Regions from separate parts of the Allobosea sp. 2KB_26 genome, predicted to be linked through region 1. Evidence: predicted binding sites of a transcription regulator. Region 1 holds the regulator's gene; each other region holds the start of a gene.
The links. Region 1 encodes LexA, which represses DNA repair genes until DNA is damaged. Its sites were predicted from a motif close to TGTTCNNNNTGTGTTCNG; they were not measured.
Positions count from the first base shown of each region.

Region 2: ssb (single-stranded DNA-binding protein) is a predicted target of LexA. The motif match lies at 2,543-2,560, and genes of this name have one in related genera.
Region 3: AB4099_RS23475 (DNA recombination protein RmuC) is a predicted target of LexA. The motif match lies at 4,531-4,548, and genes of this name have one in related genera.

Region 1 covers NZ_JBFRHE010000012.1:82,105-88,586, forward strand. Annotated here, with positions in the region: gene AB4099_RS25880 (patatin-like phospholipase family protein) at 1-181, opposite strand, end outside; gene AB4099_RS25885 (anthranilate synthase component II) at 361-978, shown strand; gene trpD (anthranilate phosphoribosyltransferase) at 992-2,005, shown strand; gene trpC (indole-3-glycerol phosphate synthase TrpC) at 2,013-2,822, shown strand; gene moaC (cyclic pyranopterin monophosphate synthase MoaC) at 2,819-3,307, shown strand; gene AB4099_RS25905 (molybdopterin molybdotransferase MoeA) at 3,304-4,515, shown strand; gene lexA (transcriptional repressor LexA) at 4,597-5,301, shown strand; gene AB4099_RS25915 (ComEC/Rec2 family competence protein) at 5,295-6,482, opposite strand, start outside.
Region 2 covers NZ_JBFRHE010000007.1:82,849-89,330, reverse strand. Annotated here, with positions in the region: gene AB4099_RS19565 (M20 family metallopeptidase) at 1-131, opposite strand, end outside; gene AB4099_RS19560 (ArsR/SmtB family transcription factor) at 299-691, shown strand; gene AB4099_RS19555 (SRPBCC family protein) at 694-1,188, shown strand; gene AB4099_RS19550 (VOC family protein) at 1,291-1,725, shown strand; gene ssb (single-stranded DNA-binding protein) at 1,920-2,456, opposite strand; gene uvrA (excinuclease ABC subunit UvrA) at 2,853-5,774, shown strand; gene AB4099_RS19535 (invasion associated locus B family protein) at 6,196-6,482, shown strand, end outside.
Region 3 covers NZ_JBFRHE010000010.1:63,060-69,541, reverse strand. Annotated here, with positions in the region: gene AB4099_RS23495 (aliphatic sulfonate ABC transporter substrate-binding protein) at 81-1,055, shown strand; gene AB4099_RS23490 (ABC transporter permease) at 1,085-1,912, shown strand; gene AB4099_RS23485 (ABC transporter ATP-binding protein) at 1,925-2,707, shown strand; gene AB4099_RS23480 (OsmC family protein) at 2,805-3,314, shown strand; gene AB4099_RS23475 (DNA recombination protein RmuC) at 3,315-4,499, opposite strand; gene AB4099_RS23470 (peptide deformylase) at 4,616-5,134, shown strand; gene fmt (methionyl-tRNA formyltransferase) at 5,170-6,099, shown strand; gene truA (tRNA pseudouridine(38-40) synthase TruA) at 6,156-6,482, shown strand, end outside.

The sequences.
Region 1 (6,482 bases):
TGGTGGGGACGACCGCATCCCCCCAGAAGCGGATCGTGCCGAATCCGACGACCTCGGCTGTCGACACCCCTTCGGCAGGCAGAGCTTGCGGACGTTCCCCGGAATTGCATGCAGCCAGGCCGAGCAGCGCCGAGGCCAGCAGCACGCGCCTGATCGCCCTGGCCCGACGCAACATCGCCATGCCCCACACACCGAACGCCCCCCGCAAGATTGCGCGGTCTCATCAGGACCATCTTGTCGCCAGCACGCCTGCGAACGCAATCGCGATGGAGCCACGCTCCGACAATAACTTGACCACTTGCCCCCCGAACGGGCATGACCACCTTGCCATCATCGCGACCGGAGATCTCGTTAGCGGCAATGCGTATCCTGCTGATCGACAATTACGACAGCTTCACCTGGAACCTCGTCCACCTGATCGGCGGGCTTGGGGCGGAGGTCGAGGTTCGCCGCAACGATGCCCTTACCGTCGAAGAGGCGCTGGGCGGAGGGCATGACGCAATCGTATTGTCGCCAGGTCCCTGCACCCCCAATGAGGCCGGCATCTGCCTTGACCTCGTGCGCCAGGGCGCCGACAGGAAGCCGATCTTTGGCGTCTGCCTTGGCCTCCAGACCATTGGTCAGGCCTTTGGTGGCGAGATCGTGCGCGCGCCGCTGCCGATGCACGGCAAGATTTCGACCATCAGCCATCACGCCCGCGGCCTCTTTCACGGCGTCAACGGGCCGATCCAGGCAACGCGCTACCACTCGCTCATCGTGGCACGCGAAAGCTGCCCGACAGAGCTGGAGATCGAAGCCGCGACGGAAGACGGGCAAATCATGGCACTCTCGCACCGCTCCCTGCCGGTGCATGGCGTGCAGTTCCACCCCGAGAGCATCGCATCGGAGCATGGTGCGACGATCCTGCGCAATTTCCTCGGCCTGGCGGAACGATGGTCGCAGACACAGGACCGCGCCGCCCTTTCCGAAACAGCCTGACTTCGAAGAACCCATGGACGATTTCAAACCCTTCATCGCCAAGGTGGCGACCGGCGCCTCGCTCTCCCGCGAGGAGGCGCGAGATGCCTTTGACACCATCCTGTCCGGCGAGGTCACCAATGCGCAGGCGGCCGCCTTCTTGATGGCGCTGCGCGTCCGTGGCGAGACTGTCGAGGAGATCGCCGGCGCGGTCAGCGCCATGCGCGGCAAGATGCTGCCGGTGAAAGCTCCGGCCGGCGCGATCGACATCGTCGGAACCGGCGGCGATGCATCGGGCTCCTATAACGTCTCGACGCTGGCTGCGATCATCACCGCTTCCTGCGGCGTGCCGGTCGCCAAGCATGGCAATCGCGCCGCCTCGTCACGTTCCGGAGCGGCCGACGTGCTCACAGCGCTCGGCGTCAAGGTGGGGCTCGAGCCCGCGGGCACGGAGCGTTGCATCGCAGAGGCCGGCGTCGGCTTCATGTTCGCACCGACCCATCACGCCTCGATGCGGCATGTTGCGCCGGTGCGCACCGAACTCGGCACCCGCACCATCTTCAACCTGCTCGGGCCGCTCTCCAACCCGGCCGGTGTCAAGAGGCAGCTCGTCGGCGCCTTCTCAGAGACCTGGCTCGAGCCTATGGTGCGCGTGCTGTCTGCGCTCGGCTCCGACCGCATCTGGGCCGTGAACGGTTCTGACGGCCTTGACGAGATCACCACCACCGGGCCGACCCGCGTCGTCGCGCTCGACAAGGGCAAGATCGAGAGTTTCTCGATCAGCCCGGACGATGTCGGCCTGGCCCGTGCAAAGCCCGAAGATCTGCGGGGCGGTGAACCGGCACAGAATGCCGAGGCGCTCCGTGCGGTTCTCGACGGCAAGAAGACGCCCTTCCGCGATATCGCGGCCTTCAATGCTGCCGCCGCGCTCGTCGTGGCCGGCCAGGCCAGCGATTTGCGCGATGGCCTCGCCCGCGCCACCTCGGCGATCGACAGCGGCAAGGCCAAGGCGACGCTGACCGCCCTCATCGCCTGCTCGAACGCGTGAGGACGTCATGAGCGACATCCTCGCCCGCATCGAGGCCTATAAGCGCCAGGAGATCGCCGCAGCCAAGGCCGCAGTGTCCCAGGCGGAGATCGAGCAGCGCGCCCAGGCTGCTGGTCCCGTGCGGGGCTTCACGGCCGCGCTTACCGCGAAACACGCGGCCGGCAAGCCTGCATTGATCGCCGAGATCAAGAAGGCCAGCCCGTCCAAGGGGCTGATCCGCGCCGATTTCGACCCGCCATCTCTGGCGCGCGCCTATGCCGAAGGCGGCGCGGCCTGCCTGTCCGTGCTGACAGATGCGCCCTCTTTCCAGGGACAGCCGGAATTCCTGCATCAGGCGCGCGCGGCGAGCGGCCTGCCCGCCCTGCGCAAGGATTTCCTCTACGACCCCTATCAGGTCTTCGAGGCTCGCGCCTGGGGCGCCGACTGTATCCTGATCATTATGGCTGGCGTCGATGACGGGACGGCCCGCGCGCTGAACGAGACGGCAAAGTCGCTCGGCATCGACGTTCTGGTCGAGGTTCATAACGAAGCCGAGCTCGATCGTGCCCTCGAGCTCAACAGCCCGCTGCTCGGCATCAACAATCGCGACCTTCGCAGCTTTGCCGTCGATCTCGCCGTCACCGAGAGGCTGGCGCCGCGCGTCCCCGCGGACCGCATCATCGTTGGCGAGAGCGGCATCTTCAGCCATGTCGACATCGCACGGTTACAGCGTGCCGGCGTCCACACCTTCCTCGTTGGCGAGAGCCTGATGCGGCAGGACGATGTCGCCGCTGCGACCCGTGATCTTCTGACCGGTTCTGCGCGCAGCGCAGCATGAGCAAGCTCAGCCATCTCGACGCCAGCGGCCAGGCCCATATGGTCGATGTCGGCGACAAGGAGGAGACCTCGCGCATCGCTGTCGCCGAGGGCTATGTCGTCATGCAGCTCTCGACCTTGGCCATCGTGCGCGATGGCGACGCCAAGAAGGGCGACGTGCTTGGCACCGCGCGCCTGGCTGGAATCATGGCCGCCAAGCGCACGCATGAACTGATCCCGCTCTGTCACCCGCTGCTGATCAGCAAGATCAGCGTCGACCTCACCCTGGACGAGACATTGCCTGGGGTGCGCGTGAGCGCTGAGGTCAAGATGAAGGGACAGACCGGCGTCGAGATGGAAGCGTTGACCGCTGTCGGCGTCGCGTGCCTCACAGTTTACGACATGGTCAAGGCGGTCGACCGGGCGATGCGGATCGAAGGCATCAGGCTCGTTCACAAGTCCGGTGGAAAATCCGGCACCTTCGATCTCCCGGAAACTGCGCGATGAGCCTCACGCCCGTCCCCGTCGCCCTGAAGGCGCTGATCGACAGCGTTCCGGCACCGACACCGTCAGAAACGCTGCCGCTCGCACATTGCGTAGGGCGCGTGCTCGCCGCCGATCTGCAGGCGCTTCGCACCCAGCCCCCCTTCGCCCATTCCGCAATGGACGGATACGCCGTTCGCGCAGACGACATTGCGCCGGCAAATGAATTGCGGGTCATCGGCGAATCGGCTGCCGGTCGCTCCTTCTCAGGGATGGTCCGCTCGAATGAGGCTGTTCGCATCTTCACGGGCGCTCCGATGCCTGAGGGCGCCGATACCATCCTGATTCAGGAGAATGCCGACGGCGTCGGCAGCTCGACGATCCGCGTGCGCGAAAGTGCCGAGCGCGGCAAGTTCGTTCGTCAGGCAGGATTGGACTTCTCCGAGGGCGAGGTGTTGCTTCTCGCCGGCAGCCGACTCGACAGTGCGAGCCTCGGCCTCGCGGCAGCCATGGGCCACCCCACACTCGCTGTGCGTCGCAAGCCACTGGTCGCGATCCTCGCGACCGGCGACGAACTGGTCCAGCCGGGCGAGCCGGTCGGACCCGACCAGATCGTCGCGTCCAACAGCTTTGCACTCGCCGCGCTGGTTGAGCAGGCCGGCGGCACAGCGCTCGATCTCGGGATCGCCCGCGATGATCATGCCGACCTCGCCGACAAGATTGGTCAGGCACGGAAGACCGATGCCGATGTGCTGATCACCCTGGGAGGAGCCTCGGTAGGTGAGCACGATCTCGTCCAGGCAGCGTTGATCGGGCAAGGCATGGCGCTCGGTTTCTGGAAAATCGCCATGCGGCCGGGCAAGCCGATGATGATGGGTCGCCTCGGCCGTATGGTCGCGCTCGGCCTGCCCGGAAACCCCGTCTCGTCCATCGTCTGCGGGCATCTCTTCGTCGTGCCGCTGCTCAGGGCCCTCCTCGGCGTACCGGAACCGGAGCGCGATCTGAGTGAGCCTGCTATCGTCGGAAGAGATTTGCCGGCAAATGATGAGCGGCGGGACTACATGAGGTCGGAACTGATTCTCACCCCGGAGGGATGGCTGGCAACGCCCTTCACCAAGCAGGATTCCTCGATGCTGGCCAGTCTGGCCCGCGCCGACGCGCTACTGATCCGCGAATCATTTGCTGCGCCGGCAAACAAAGGCGACAACTGCCGGATCATCCGCCTACGCTGAGCGTGCTTGCGGAACACAACGCGAACCTGTATGGTGTTCGTGCTTTGTTTCGATTCCGTACGAAGAGCGCTGGCGGGGACCATGCTGACACGCAAACAGTTCGAACTGCTTCGTTTCATCCAGGAACGCCTGCGCGAGACTGGGGTGCCCCCCTCCTTCGACGAGATGAAGGACGCGCTCGATCTGCGCTCCAAGTCCGGTATCCATCGCCTGATCATGGCGCTGGAGGAGCGCGGTTTCATTCGCCGCCTGCCCAATCGGGCCCGGGCGCTCGAGATCATAAAGCTGCCTGAAGGGGCTGGCGGCCCTCAGGCGACGCGCGGACGGTTCAGCCCCTCCGTCGTCCAGGGTGGCCTTGGCAAGGTCCGGCCGATCGCACCGCCCCCGGAAGAGGACGTGCGCTCCACGGTCGCGATTCCGGTCATGGGGCGGATTGCCGCCGGTACACCGATTTCCGCGATCCAGAGCCGCAGCCATAGCGTAGCGCTGCCTGCCGATATGCTTGGCCCCGGTGAACATTTTGCTCTCGAGGTGCGCGGCGACTCGATGGTGGAAGCCGGCATCCTCGACGGTGATACGGTCGTGATCAAACGGCAGGACACGGCCAATACCGGCGATATCATCGTGGCCCTGATCGATGACGAGGAAGCGACGCTGAAGCGGCTGCGCAAGCGCGGCTCCTCGATCGCTCTGGAAGCCGCCAATCCCGCTTATGAAACAAGAGTGCTGGGACCGGACCGCGTCAAAATTCAAGGCCGCCTGGTCAACCTGATGCGGCGCTACTGAAGCCGATCGTGGTCTTCAGCGGCCACGGGCAGCGGGGCCGTTGACGATGATTCCGGCGGCGTAGTGACAGACCGCGCCCGCTTGCGGCTCCAGGGGCGATCAACGCCACCCTGCTCGGATAAATGCGTGCGCCAGCCGCCCTTGTGGCTGACAAGGGCCGTTGCACCATCGCGCGACAATGCCAGGCGGTCGATCAGCCGTGCAGCGCAAGGACTGGTCCAGGGAATCGGCGTGATGACGAGGTCAGCGCGCCTGCAGTCCTCGACGATGGCCAGGCGATCCCGAGCAAAGGCAATGCTTCGTCCATCCTTGCTGCGGACGACACAACCCAGAGTGTCGCAGGCTGCGCCTTCCCGCAGGCTGTTGTCGTCAGGCCGGCGATTATCGCCATCTGCGTTCAGCCATTGTTGCAGCACGAAGCGGCTCGGTTGACCGGCCAGGATCATGCGGTCATCACCCCCGCGGACCAGGATGCCGGAGCCATCACGTTCGATCAGGATATCGGGCCTCTCCGGCTTGGCTGCCACGACCAGTCCCGCGATCAGGGGAACGACGGCCAGAAAGCGCAGCGGTGTCGTCCAGAGCGTGATCCAGAGGAGCGCGGCGGCAAAGCATGCGAGCGCCGCGGTCCCGAACGCAGGAATGACCACTGCGGAGTGGTCGAATCCTGCAACCCAGCGCGCCGATTGCAGCACATAGTCCGAAGCGACTCCCATTAACGCCCAGGCCAGCCAATCCAAACCGAAGGGATAGGCGAGCACGCCGAAGACGGCCGCAGGCATGACGATCAGTGAAACGAACGGCAAGGCGAGCGCGTTGCCGAGCAGGCCGAAGGGGTTGAACGTCTGGAAGTGATAGGCACCGAAGGGGGCGGTTGCTACCGTCGCCAGCAGGGTCGTGACCGTAAGCCCGACGACCGCGATCCAGATCGGACGCAGCGGCCAGGGCAGGTTCGCTGGGGCCTCGGAGTGGCCGCGATCCTCCCAGCGCTCGGCGAAGGCGATCAGAGCCGCAACAGCACCAAAGGACATCTGGAAGCTCGGACCGAGCAGCGCGTCAGGCTCGCGCAGCAGAACGATCATCGCGGCAAGAGCCAGGTTGCGCATGCTGAGCGCCGGGCGATCGACGAGGATCGCACCGAACATGACCAGCGTCATGATCAGCGAGCGGACCGTCGCGAC
Region 2 (6,482 bases), on a different contig from region 1:
GCGATCGGCAGGCCTTCGACCTCCTTGGCGACGAGGTCCATCATGCCGTTCACGCCAGGAGCGTGATGGGTGGGGCTTTCCAGCGCGATCCAGACGGACAGGGCTGAGGCGGCGGGATCTGTGTTGCTCATGAGCGCTGCACATACGCCCGTTGCCCTGTTGCGCACAAGGATTTCACGCGCCGGGGCCGCGATGCCTGGTTCGCATGACGGACCTATCGGAAGGCCCGCACCTGGTCCTTGACAACCGCGTCATCCAAGAAAATAACATATCAGTTATATAACTAATTGGTAATATAATGACGCCGTCTAGCCGACTCGACACCACTTTCGCCGCTCTCGCCGATCCGACCCGGCGGGCGATCCTGGCACGTCTCGCCCTTGGCGAGGCCTCGGTGACCGAGCTGGCGCAGCCCTTTGCGATGAGCCAGCCAGCCATCTCCAAGCATCTCAAGATGCTGGAACGCGCTGGACTGATTTCGCGCGGACGGGACGCGCAACGCCGCCCCTGCCGGCTCGAGCCTCAAGCTCTCGCCGACGCAAATGGCTGGCTCGAAGGCTATCGCCAGTTCTGGGAGACGACCTTTCAGCGCCTCGACCTCCTTCTCGACGAGATGAAGGCCGAGACTGGGCAATCCGCCATGAATCCCAAAGGCATGAACCCCAGAGGCAAGAACCCAAAAGGAGAGTGACGATGATGACGACCGCCGACCTGTCCGTCTCGACGCCCAGTGACCGCGAGGTCCTGATGACCCGCCTCTTCGACGCACCGCGCGAGCTGGTCTTCGAGGCCATGAGCCGGCCAGAGCTGCTGAAACGGTGGCTGAGCGGCCCTCCAGGCTGGTCACTGCAACATTGCGAAGTCGACCTACGGGTCGGCGGCAATTTCCGCCATGTCTGGCACGGACCGGACGGCGCTGTGATGGGGATGGGCGGCATCTACCGCGAGATCGCGCGCCCTGAGCGTATCGTCCGGACCGAACTGTTCGACCAGGACTGGACCGGCGGAGAGGCCATAGCGACGCTGGTTCTGACGGAGCAGGCGGGCAAGACCGAACTCGCGCTGACCGTACTCTATTCCTCGCGCGAGGCCCGCGACGGCGCGCTCAAGAGCGGCATGAAGGAAGGCGTCGCCGCAAGCTACGGGAAGCTCGACACCCTGTTCGCTGAAAGGCAGCAGGCCGCCTGAGCCATTCCACCTGAGCCGTTTCACCGATCAGTTCCGGAAGCCCTGCACTCGCAGCATTCGGGCGACCGCCCCATGCCCCGCAAGCAAGAGGAGGAGACGACCATGCAGAAGATCACCCCGTTCCTGTGGTTCGATGGCCAGGCTGAGGAGGCGGCAAAATTCTACACCTCCATCTTCAAGAATTCGAAGCTCGGCGGCGTCTCGCCCATGGCCGCATCCTTCGAACTCGAAGGCCTGCAGTTCACGGCGCTCAATGGCGGCCCACGCTTCAAATTCACGGAAGCGATCTCGCTCTATGTGAACTGCGAAACCCAGGACGAGGTCGATTACTACTGGGACAGGCTCGGCGACGGGGGACAGATCCAGCAATGCGGCTGGCTGAAGGACAGGTTCGGCATCTCCTGGCAGGTCATCCCGTCAGTGCTGCCCAAGCTGTTGAGCAGCCCCGAACAGGAGAAGGCCGGCCGTGCCATGCAGGCGATGATGCAGATGCAGAAGATCGACATCGCCGCGCTGCAGAAGGCCTATGACGGCTGACCAAACCCGAAAGAGCGCAATCTCGCACCGAGATTGGCGATCTTCGCCAACGAGCGCCGTTTACTTCACCTGCAATGATAGACGGCCCCGCCCCGTCCTTCAGCGACCAACAAAAAAGCCGCTCCGAACGGTCTGGAGCGGCCTTCTGATCCTGGGGAGATTGCGATCCGCAAAGCGGTTCGCCCTCGCCTGCCCTAGAACGGGATATCGTCGTCGAGATGAGTGCTCGACGAACGTCCGCCACCACCGCTGGACATGGCCGGCTGGCGCGAGCCGCCACCGCCGCCCATCGGGCTCGAACGCCCGAAGGAGCCGCCGCCGCCCGAACGGTCTTCGACCGAACCACCGCCCTCACCATACTCGTCAGAGCCACCCTGCCCGCGGCTGTCGAGAATGGTGAGTTCGCCACGGAAGCGCTGCAGAACGATCTCGGTCGTGTACTTCTCGACGCCGGACTGATCCTGCCACTTGCGCGTCTGGAGCTGGCCCTCGATGTAAACCTTCGAGCCCTTCTTCAGATACTGCTCCGCGACCTTGGCGAGATTCTCGTTGAAGATCACCACCGAGTGCCACTCGGTCTTTTCCTTGCGCTCGCCGGACTGCTTGTCGCGCCAGGTCTCGGACGTGGCGATGCGCAGATTGACGACCGGCTCGCCGCTGCCGAGCCGGCGCACCTCGGGGTCGCGCCCGAGATTACCGACCAGAATGACCTTGTTGACGCTACCAGCCATGAGAGGCTCCATTTCCTGCGCACATCTGCAAATCCGATCGACGACCGGAGCCGGACCCTAGCGCCCGCAGACGTCACTATCAACAATGTTCTTGCTTTGTTCAAGTCCGTTTTGCAGAGTTGTCCCCTGTCTTCATCAGGATTCGCGAGGCGGCCGCCGGAGGTCGGACGAGCCTCGGCGGACGGCGGCACCGTTCGCCGAACCGGATGCCCTACTCCTGACGCGAATTGTCAGGAGAAAGACAGCAGCCTATCCCGCTGCGTGATATTCATGCCTGCCAGACCGCCGTGAGGCTGGCATGGCCGGCCATTTGCCCTATCTCTACGCCTTACCCGAACGGACGCCCCGATGGCCCGCAAGACCTCCTTGGCTGAACAAGCCGCCACGCTTGAGGACATGTTCGACCGCAACCGCGCGGCCGATCCGAATGCACGCGTGATTTCCGTGCGCGGCGCGCGCGAGCACAATCTCAAGAATGTCGACCTGGCGATCCCGCGCGACAAGCTCGTGGTCTTCACCGGGCTTTCGGGCTCCGGCAAATCCTCACTCGCTTTCGACACGATCTATGCCGAGGGCCAGCGCCGCTATGTCGAGTCTCTCTCGGCCTATGCCCGCCAGTTCCTCGAGATGATGCAGAAGCCCGATGTCGACCAGATCGACGGGCTCTCGCCGGCGATCTCGATCGAGCAGAAGACGACCTCGAAGAACCCGCGCTCGACGGTCGGCACCGTCACCGAGATCCACGACTACATGCGCCTGCTCTGGGCACGTGCCGGCATCCCCTACTCGCCGGCGACGGGGCTGCCGATCGAGAGCCAGACCGTCAGCCAGATGGTCGACCGGCTGCTGGAGCTGCCGGAGAAGACGCGCGGCTATCTGCTGGCGCCCGTGGTGCGCGGTCGCAAGGGCGAATACCGCAAGGAACTGGCCGACTGGCTGAAGCGCGGCTTCCAGCGCGTCAAGATCGACGGCCAGTTCTACGAGATCCCGGACGCTCCCGCCCTCGACAAGAAGTTCAAGCACGACATCGACGTGGTGGTCGACCGCATCGTCATACGCCCCGACCTCGCGGCGCGCCTGTCCGACTCGCTGGAACAGGCCCTGGAGCTTGCGGAGGGCATCGCGGTCTTCGAGTATGCCGATGAGAAGGAGGAGAGCGGCGAGGCTAGGCGCATCACTTTCTCCTCGAAATTCGCCTGCCCGGTCTCCGGCTTCACCATCCCCGAGATCGAGCCCAGGCTCTTTTCGTTCAACAACCCGTTCGGCGCCTGTCCGACCTGCGATGGTCTCGGCCACGAGATGCGCATCGATGCCAATCTGATCGTGCCGGACGATTCCGTCTCGCTGAAGAAGGGGGCTATCGCGCCCTGGGCCAAGTCGACGTCTCCCTATTACGGCCAGACGCTGGAGGCGCTCGCCAAGCATTTCGGCTTCTCGATGACGAAGCCCTGGTCCGAGCTTCCGAAGCAGGCGCACGATGCCATCCTGTTCGGCACCGGCACCGAGCCGGTGCGCTTCGCCTATAATGACGGCCTGCGCGCCTATGAGGTGAAGAAGCCGTTCGAGGGCGTAATCACCAATATGGAACGGCGCTGGAAGGAGACGGAATCCGACTGGGCACGCGAGGAAATCGGCCGGTTCATGTCGGAGACGCCCTGCGCCGCCTGCAAAGGCTTTCGTCTCAAGCCCGAGGCGCTGGCGGTGAAGATCGCGGGCAGCCATATCGGCGAGATTTCCCGCCTCTCGGTTCGCGATGCGCTGGCCTGGGTCTCCGATCTGCCGCGCCATCTGACCCCGAAGCAGACCGAGATCGCGACGCGCATCCTCAAGGAGATCCGCGACCGCCTGACCTTCCTGCTTGATGTCGGGCTGGAATATCTGACGCTGGCGCGCGGCTCCGGCACACTCTCGGGCGGCGAGAGCCAGCGCATTCGTCTCGCCTCGCAGATCGGCTCAGGCCTCACAGGCGTTCTCTATGTGCTGGACGAGCCCTCGATCGGTCTGCATCAACGCGACAATGAGCGCCTGCTCGGGACGCTGCGGCGCCTGCGCGACCTCGGCAATACCGTGATCGTCGTCGAGCATGACGAGGACGCGATCCTGACCGCCGACTACGTCGTCGATGTCGGTCCCGGAGCCGGCATCCATGGTGGCGAAATCGTCTCGAAGGGCACGCCGGAGCAGATCCTGGCCGACCCGAACTCGCTGACCGGCCGCTACCTGACCGGTGAACTCTCGGTGCCAGTGCCGGCCAAACGCCGCAAGCCACAGAAGGGTCGATCGCTCAAGATCGTCGGCGCCAGGGGCAACAACCTCAAGGATGTCTCGGTCGAGATCCCGCTCGGGCTCTTCACCTGCATCACCGGCGTCTCCGGCGGCGGCAAGTCGACGCTGGTCATCGACACGCTCTACAAGGCCGTCGCCCGCAAGCTCAACGGCTCGATCGAGCATCCGGCCCAGCATGACCGCATCGAGGGCATGGAGCATCTCGACAAGGTCATCGACATCGACCAGTCGCCGATCGGCCGCACCCCGCGCTCCAACCCTGCAACCTATACCGGCGCCTTCACGCCGATGCGCGAATGGTTCGCCGGCCTGCCCGAGGCGAAGGCGCGCGGCTATCAGCCGGGGCGTTTCTCCTTCAACGTCAAGGGCGGACGCTGCGAGGCCTGCCAGGGCGACGGCGTCATCAAGATCGAGATGCACTTCCTCCCCGACGTCTACGTCACTTGCGACGTCTGCAAGGGCAAGCGTTACGACCGCGAAACGCTTGAGGTGAAATACCGCGAGCGCTCGATCGCGGATGTGCTCGACATGACCGTCGAGGAGGCGAAGGACCTGTTCAAGGCCGTGCCCTCGATCCGCGACAAGATGGAGACGCTGTCGCGTGTCGGGCTCGGCTATGTCCATGTCGGCCAGCAGGCAACGACGCTGTCTGGTGGCGAAGCCCAGCGCGTGAAACTGTCGAAGGAACTCTCGAAGCGCGCCACCGGCCGCACGCTCTACATCCTGGACGAGCCGACGACCGGACTGCATTTCCACGATGTCGCCAAGCTGATGGAAGTGCTGCATGAGCTGGTCGAGCAGGGCAATACGGTCGTGGTGATCGAGCACAATCTTGAGGTCATCAAGACCTCCGACTGGATCATCGATATGGGTCCGGAAGGCGGCGATGGCGGCGGCGAGGTCGTAGCTCAGGGCACGCCCGAAGACGTCGTCAAGGTCAGCCGCAGCCATACCGCCCGGTTCCTCAAGGAGGTGCTGGAGCGCCGGCCGCTGAAGAAACCGGCCAAGGCACCCGCACAAGCGGCGGAATAGGCGTCGTGAGGGCACCAGTTGGCGCCCTCGGTGCGCGCGAGACAGCGCGACCGGCTATGCGCCCGCCGGCGATGTCCCGTCGTTCCGATCACCGGACGCGGATGTGGTCCCTCCACTCTGCAAATGGTCCGCGGGACGTTCGCCCCGAAGGCTGAAGCACTTGAGACGCGCCGCCAAGTCTCACAGTCGGTGGAGACTTGGCTAGGCTGCGACGGCGAGTTCGCCGCCCCCCTCCCGCCCCGACGGAAGCAAACCGACCACGCTCCCCGCAGCGCGCCGCCCCGTTCATCCTCTCCTGCCGCGCCGGAGGCGGCGGCCGCGTGCCACTGCGCCGCAGGGTCGCACGCGCTTTCCGTCGCCTTGTTTACGCCTCGTTAGGCTTCAGGTTCCATCCCTTGCGAACTCAAAAGGAGATGAAGCAATGATGAGACTGGCGATCCCGGCGACCTTCGTATTCCTCGCGGCTTCGACCGGAGCAATGGCGAATCCGGCCAAGCCGCTCGGTCAGTTCAAGAACTGGAACGCCTCATCCTATGCGAGCGGGAATAGCCAACGTTGCTATATCTCCAGCAACCCGATCTCCGAAAAACCTGCAGAACTTCGCCATGGGGACGTGTATTTCTTCGTCCAGAGCGGTGAGAGCGCTGGCCGCACGGAGTCGAGCTTCCAGACGGGTTACGACTTCGCCAAGGATTCGACCGTCCAAGT
Region 3 (6,482 bases), on a different contig from region 1:
CTAAAGCGTGGGGTAGAGGAGAGGCTCAGCTCTCTCTCGATCCCTTCGCGTCACCGACACGGGGATCGACAATGAGCGTCATCAGAACAGTCAGCCGCCGTCTTGTGCTCGCCGGACTTGCCTTGGCCGGCGCAGGCTTGGGTGCTGTCAGCGCCAATGCCCAGGCGCCGAAGGAAATCCGCATCGACTACGCCACCTACAATCCCGTCAGCCTGGTGCTGAAGGAGCGTGGCACGCTGGAGAAGGCTCTCGCCCCCGAGGGCATCACGGTGCGCTGGGTGCAATCCGCCGGATCGAACAAGGCGCTCGAATTCCTCAATGCCGGCTCGATCGATTTCGGCTCGACGGCTGGCGCTGCCGCCTTGATCGGCAAGATCAACGGCAACCCGATCAAGTCGATCTATGTCTATTCGCGGCCTGAATGGACGGCGCTGGTCACCGGTGCCAAGAGCGAGATCACGAAAGTCGCCGATCTCAAGGGCAAGCGTGTCGCCGTCACGCGCGGCACCGATCCGCATATCTTCCTGGTGCGGGCCCTGGCCGAATCCAAGCTGACCGAGAAGGACGTCAAGCTCGTGCTGCTGCAGCATGCCGATGGCCGCCTCGCGCTCGAGCGTGGCGATGTCGATGCCTGGGCCGGGCTCGACCCTCTGATGGCTGCGGCCGAGGTCGAGAGTGGCGCCAAACTGTTCCACCGCAAGGCCGAGGACAACACCTGGGGCATCCTGAATGTACGCGAGGACTTCGCCAATGAGCACCCGGCGCTGGTCCGCAAGGTGCTGGCCGCCTACGAGGAGGCCCGTGCCTATGCGCTCGCCAATCCGGCCGAGCTGAAGAAAGTGCTCGTCGACTATACCAAGCTCTCCGATGCGGTCATCGAGCGCCAGCTCACCCGCACCGAGTTGACCCATTCCGCGATCGGGCAGGCCCAGGCCGACACCATCCTGGCCGCTGGCTTGGCACTCAAGGAAGCGGGCGTCCTGCCGGCGACGACCGACGTCAAGGCGGTGGTCGACAACCTGCTCGATCGTCGCTTCGCCGCCGCCAGCAACTGAGCCCGGACGAGCAGACGCAAGCCGGAACGATGAGCACGCTGGGACTCGCTACGATTGCCGAGGGTAGGCGGCGTCCGGATGACCTCCGGAAACCCCGCGGCCTCGGTTTGGCTGGCCTGTTGCTGCCGCTTCTTCTGGCTGCTCTCTGGGAGTTCCTGGTCGGTGCCGGCCTGGCCAATGGTCGTCTGATGCCGCCACCGAGCGTGGTCGGCAAGACACTTTGGCAACTCGCCGTCTCGGGCGAGCTCCTGACCCATGCGTCGGCCACGCTCTGGCGTGTTGCCGCCGGCTTCGGGCTGGGAGCGGCGGTCGGCACGCTGCTCGGCGCACTGACGGGGGCGCTGCCTCTGGCGCGCAACCTGCTCGATCCGACCTTGCAGGCTCTGCGAGCGATCCCCTCGATTGCCTGGGTGCCGCTCTTCATCCTCTGGTTCGGCATTTTCGAGGCGTCGAAGATCGCGTTGATCGCGGTTGGCGTGTTCTTTCCCGTCTATCTTGGCGTGGCGGCGGCGATCCTCTCGATCGACCGCAAGATCATCGAGGTTGGGCGCGTCTTCCGGCTCGGCCGTGTCGCCATGGTGCGGCGCGTGCTGCTGCCGGCGATCCTGCCCGCCTGGTTCACCGCGCTGCGCTCGGGCCTCGGCCTTGGTTTCATGTTCGTGGTTGCGGCCGAGATCATGGGAGCGAGCGAGGGCCTTGGATATCTGCTCGTGGACGGCCAGCAGCTTGGCCGTCCCGACACCATCATCGCGGCCATCATCGCCTTCGCCGTGCTCGGCAAACTGGCGGATGGCCTGCTTCTCGCCATCACGCGGCCCTTCCTCGCCTGGCAGGATCTGGGCCGCGACAAGCTCTGAAGGGCATCCTCGATGCTGAGCTTCGACAGCCTCTCCAAAACCTATGCCGACGGCACGCAGGCGCTGTCTGCCGTCACCACCAGCGTGGCCGCCGGCGAGATCCTCGCGCTTGTCGGCGGCTCCGGCTGCGGCAAGACCACCTTGCTGCGACTCGTCGCCGGGCTGGACCAGCCGAGCGCCGGCCGGATCAGCCTCGGCGGCGAGGCGATCCTGGCGCCGCGCGCCGATGTCGGCGTGATCTTTCAGGAGCCGCGCCTCTTCCCCTGGCTCAGCGTCGCCGAGAATGTCTCCTTCGGCCTGTCGCATCTGACGCCCTTCGCGCGCGAAGGGCTGGTCGCGAATGCGCTCGTGCGTGTCGGGCTCGCCGGCTACGAGAAGCGCTGGCCGCGCGAACTCTCCGGCGGGCAGCAACAGCGCGTCGCCATCGCCCGCGCCTTGGTCACACGGCCAAAGCTGCTTCTGATGGACGAGCCCTTCTCGGCGCTCGACGCCACGACGCGGGCAAGCCTGCACGGCCATCTGCTGGCGCTCTGGGAGGAGAGCAGGCCGACCGTCGTCATGGTCACCCATGATGTCGAGGAGGCGGTGACATTGGCCGATCGCATCATCGTCATGCAGCCGAACCCCGGTCGCATCTTCGATGAGTTGGACAATCCTCTCGCCCGTCCGCGCGACAGGCTCTCGCCGGCCTTCGAGGCGAGCAAGCGCGAGGTCCTGCGCACTCTGGATCGCTCGCTGGCGAACGGAGAGCCGCAGCAGCAGAAGGCCGCCGAGACCGCAGGCATGTGGTGGTGAGGGGCGAGGCGCCCATGCCGGGTTGGGGCTGGCCCCGCATCGGCGACAGGCTTATCACGGCGGCACATCGCCGCTCGTCTGAAGAAGGTTGAGAACCATGGACGTCACCGCGCTTCGCGCCCTCCAGGCTCCGCTCAAGGACAAATACCGCGAGGCGCCCGACGCCGCGGTGATCACGCTGAAGGCCCGTGGAGAGCTCGACGACCAGCATATCGCCTGCAAGGTCGAGACCGGCCGCGCGATCGCCCTGGCCGGGCTGCACCCGGCGACCGGTGGCAGCGGCGCTGAACTCTGCTCCGGTGACATGCTGCTGGAGGCCCTGGTTGCCTGCGCCGGCGTGACGCTGAAGGCGGTCGCGACCGCGCTTGAAATCGAATTGAAGAAGGGAACGGTCAGGGCCGAGGGCGATCTCGATTTCCGCGGCACGCTCGGCGTCGTCAAGGATGCGCCTGTCGGCTTCAAGGCGATCCGCCTGTCCTTCGACGTCGAGAGCGACGCCCCGCAGGACAAGCTCGACACGCTGCTCAAGCTGACCGAGCGCTATTGCGTCGTCTTCCAGACGCTGAACGTCAAGCCGGAGCTCTCGGCCGCGCTCAGCCGCGGCTGATCACTCGGCCGCCTTCAGTTCCAGCCCCTTGGCGAAAGGCAGCGACGGTTCGCTCTTCGCGGGCTCGTCGAATTCGAGCGCGCCGATCTTGTCGCCGCGGCTGGTGATCTTGCCGGCCGAGGTGCGGATGCCGGCGACATCCTCCTGCGCCTGGCGGAAATGCTGATCCAGTTTCTCGGCCCGCTCGCCGAGCCGGCGGACATCGGTCAGCAGCCTGCCGACTTCGGTCTGGATGACCTGGGCCTCCTCGCGCATTCGGGCATCGCGAATGAGCGACTGCATGAGCTGGATCGCCAGAGCGAGCAAGGAGGGCGACACGACCATGATGCGGGCGCGATGGGCCTTCTGGATCACGTCGTCGAAATGCTCGTGCAGGTCGGCATAGATCGATTCCGACGGCACGAAGAGCAGGGCCATGTCCTGCGTTTCGCCGGGCAGAAAATAGCGCTCGGCGATATCCTTGATGTGCTGGCCGACATCGCCGCGCACGCGTACGCCCGCCGCCTTCTTCGCCTCCTCGCCACGCGCCTCGCGCAGCATGGTGAAGCTCTCCAGCGGGAACTTTGCGTCGATGACGAGGCCGCGCCCGTCTCCTGGCAGGGTGACGAGGCAGTCCGGCCGGTTGCGGTTCGAGAGTGTCGGCTGGAAGGAGAAGAAAGCGGCGGGCAGCCCGTCGCGGATGATCGCCTCCATCCGACCCTGGCCATAGGCGCCACGTGCCTGCTTGTTGGAGAGTACGTCCTTGAGGGTCACCACTTCGCTGGTCAGGTCGGTCAGGTTCTTCTGGGCGGCGTCGATGACCGCAAGCCGTTCCTGCAGCTTGCCGAGGCTCTCCGTGGTCTGCCTGACGTTCTGCTCGAGTCCGGTGCCGACCTGCTGGCGCAGACCATCCATCCGCTCGGCGACGAGGCGAGCAAGGTCGGCCTGCCGCGTCGAGAGGATCTCGGCCATCGTCTGCATCCGGCCCGTCATCTCGGCTTGCATGCGGTTCATCTCGGCGACCTTGTCGTCCATCTCGCGGGCGCGTTCGGCGGCGATGACGGCCTCGATCGCTCGCCCGCGCGAACTGCGCCAGAGCGACAACGCGACGAGTACAAGCAGAAACAGGCTGCTACCGGCGAAGCCAAGCGCGGCTTCGCTCCAGGTGACGGGCCGCTCAAGCAGCGTGAAGGCAATTCCGTTCATCACGGCAGATTAGCCGATTCGCGTGTTGATGCCGAACGAAAGCGGAACGGTTTGACCACCCGCCAACAAGTGCTTATGTCCGCGGCGTCAGCAAGAAAAACCGGTTCGAGCGCCCTATGGCCATTCGCCCTCTCGTCATCCTGCCCGATTCAGTCCTGCGCCAGGTCTCGAAACCTGTCGAGGCCGTCACACCCGAGATCAGGGCGCTCGCCGCCGACATGCTCGAGACCATGTATGACGCGCCCGGCATCGGCCTCGCCGCGATCCAGATCGGCGTGCCGCTGCGCCTGCTGACGATTGACCTCGCCAAGCCGGAGGAGGAGAAGGCGCCGATGACCTTCATCAATCCGGATATCACCTGGTCTTCCAAGGAGCTGAACATCCATGAGGAAGGCTGCCTGTCGATTCCCGAATATTACGAGGAGGTCGAGCGTCCGGCGCAGGTGAAGGTTCGCTATCTCGATCTCGACGGCAAGGTGCAGGACATCGAGGCGGACGGCCTGCTCGCCACCTGCCTGCAGCATGAGATCGACCATCTCAATGGCGTGCTCTTCATCGATCACCTGTCGCGGCTGAAGCGCGAGCGTGTCACCAAGCGTTTCGCCAAGGCGGCGCGTCGCGACAGCGCGGCCTGAATGATCCGTATCGATCAGAAAGCGGCGCTGTTCGCATGAGTTTGCGCGTCATCTTCATGGGCACGCCGGATTTCGCCGTGCCGACCCTGACCGAGATCATCGGCCAGGGCCACGAGGTTGTGAGTTGTTATACCCGCGCCCCGGCGCAGGCCGGTCGTGGTCTCGATCTGAAGCCGTCCCCGGTGCATCGCGCCGCCGAGCGCTTCGGCATTCCGGTGTTCACGCCGAAGACGCTGAAAACCGAGGACGCTGCCGAGGTGATCGCTTCGCACCAGGCGGATGTCGCGGTCGTCGTCGCCTATGGCATGATCCTGCCGCAGGCGATCCTTGATCTTCCGGAACTCGGCTGCCTCAACCTGCACGCGTCGCTTCTGCCGCGCTGGCGCGGCGCGGCCCCGATCCAGCGTGCAATCATGGCGGGCGATGCCGAGAGTGGCATCTGCGTCATGAGGATGGAGGCGGGGCTGGATACCGGCCCGGTCGGCATGGTCGAGAAGCTTGCGATCGGTCCGGATATGACGGCCGGCGAATTGCACGATCGGCTGGCTTCGCTGGGCGCCGACCTGATGGTGCGCGCTCTGGCTGCACTCGGGCGTGGCGGGCTGCAATTCACCCCGCAACCCGTCGAGGGGGTGACCTACGCTGCCAAGATCGCCAATGCCGAGGCGAAGCTGGACTGGGCGCGGCCAGCACAGCAGGTCCATGACCTCGTGCGCGGGCTCTCGCCCTTTCCAGGCGCCTTTGCCGAGGTTGATCTCGGAAAGGGGCCGGAGAGGCTCAAGATCCTGCGCACGGCGCTGGCTGGCGGCGCTGCCGAGCCGGGCACGCTGCTTGACGATGAGGGAACGATCGCCTGCGCCGAGGGCGCAATCAGGCTGCTTCAGGTGCAGCGCGCCGGTCGTGCGCCGATGAGCGGCAGCGAATTCCTGCGCGGGGCGCGCCTCCATCCAGGCCATCGGCTCTAGGGCGCTCGCGTGATGTCGCCCAAAGTCCGATTCCCAGTTTTCGGCATCATGCTCTGATGGCCCGCTACAAGCTCGTCATCGAGTATGATGGAACGCCGTTCTCGGGCTGGCAGCGTCAGCTCAACGGCCCGTCCGTTCAGCAGAGCGTCGAGGAAGCGGTCGAGGCCTTTTGCGGCCATGCCGTCCGCCTGCACTGCGCCGGGCGCACCGATGCCGGCGTCCATGCGACGCATCAGGTCGCCCATGTCGACCTGGACAAGGCATGGCGCACCGATGTCGTGCGCGACGCAAGCAATGCCCGCCTGAAGCATCTGCCGGTCGCGGTCCTGAGCGCCGAGGCCGTGTCCGACGAGTTCGATGCCCGCATCTCGGCCAGGCGCCGC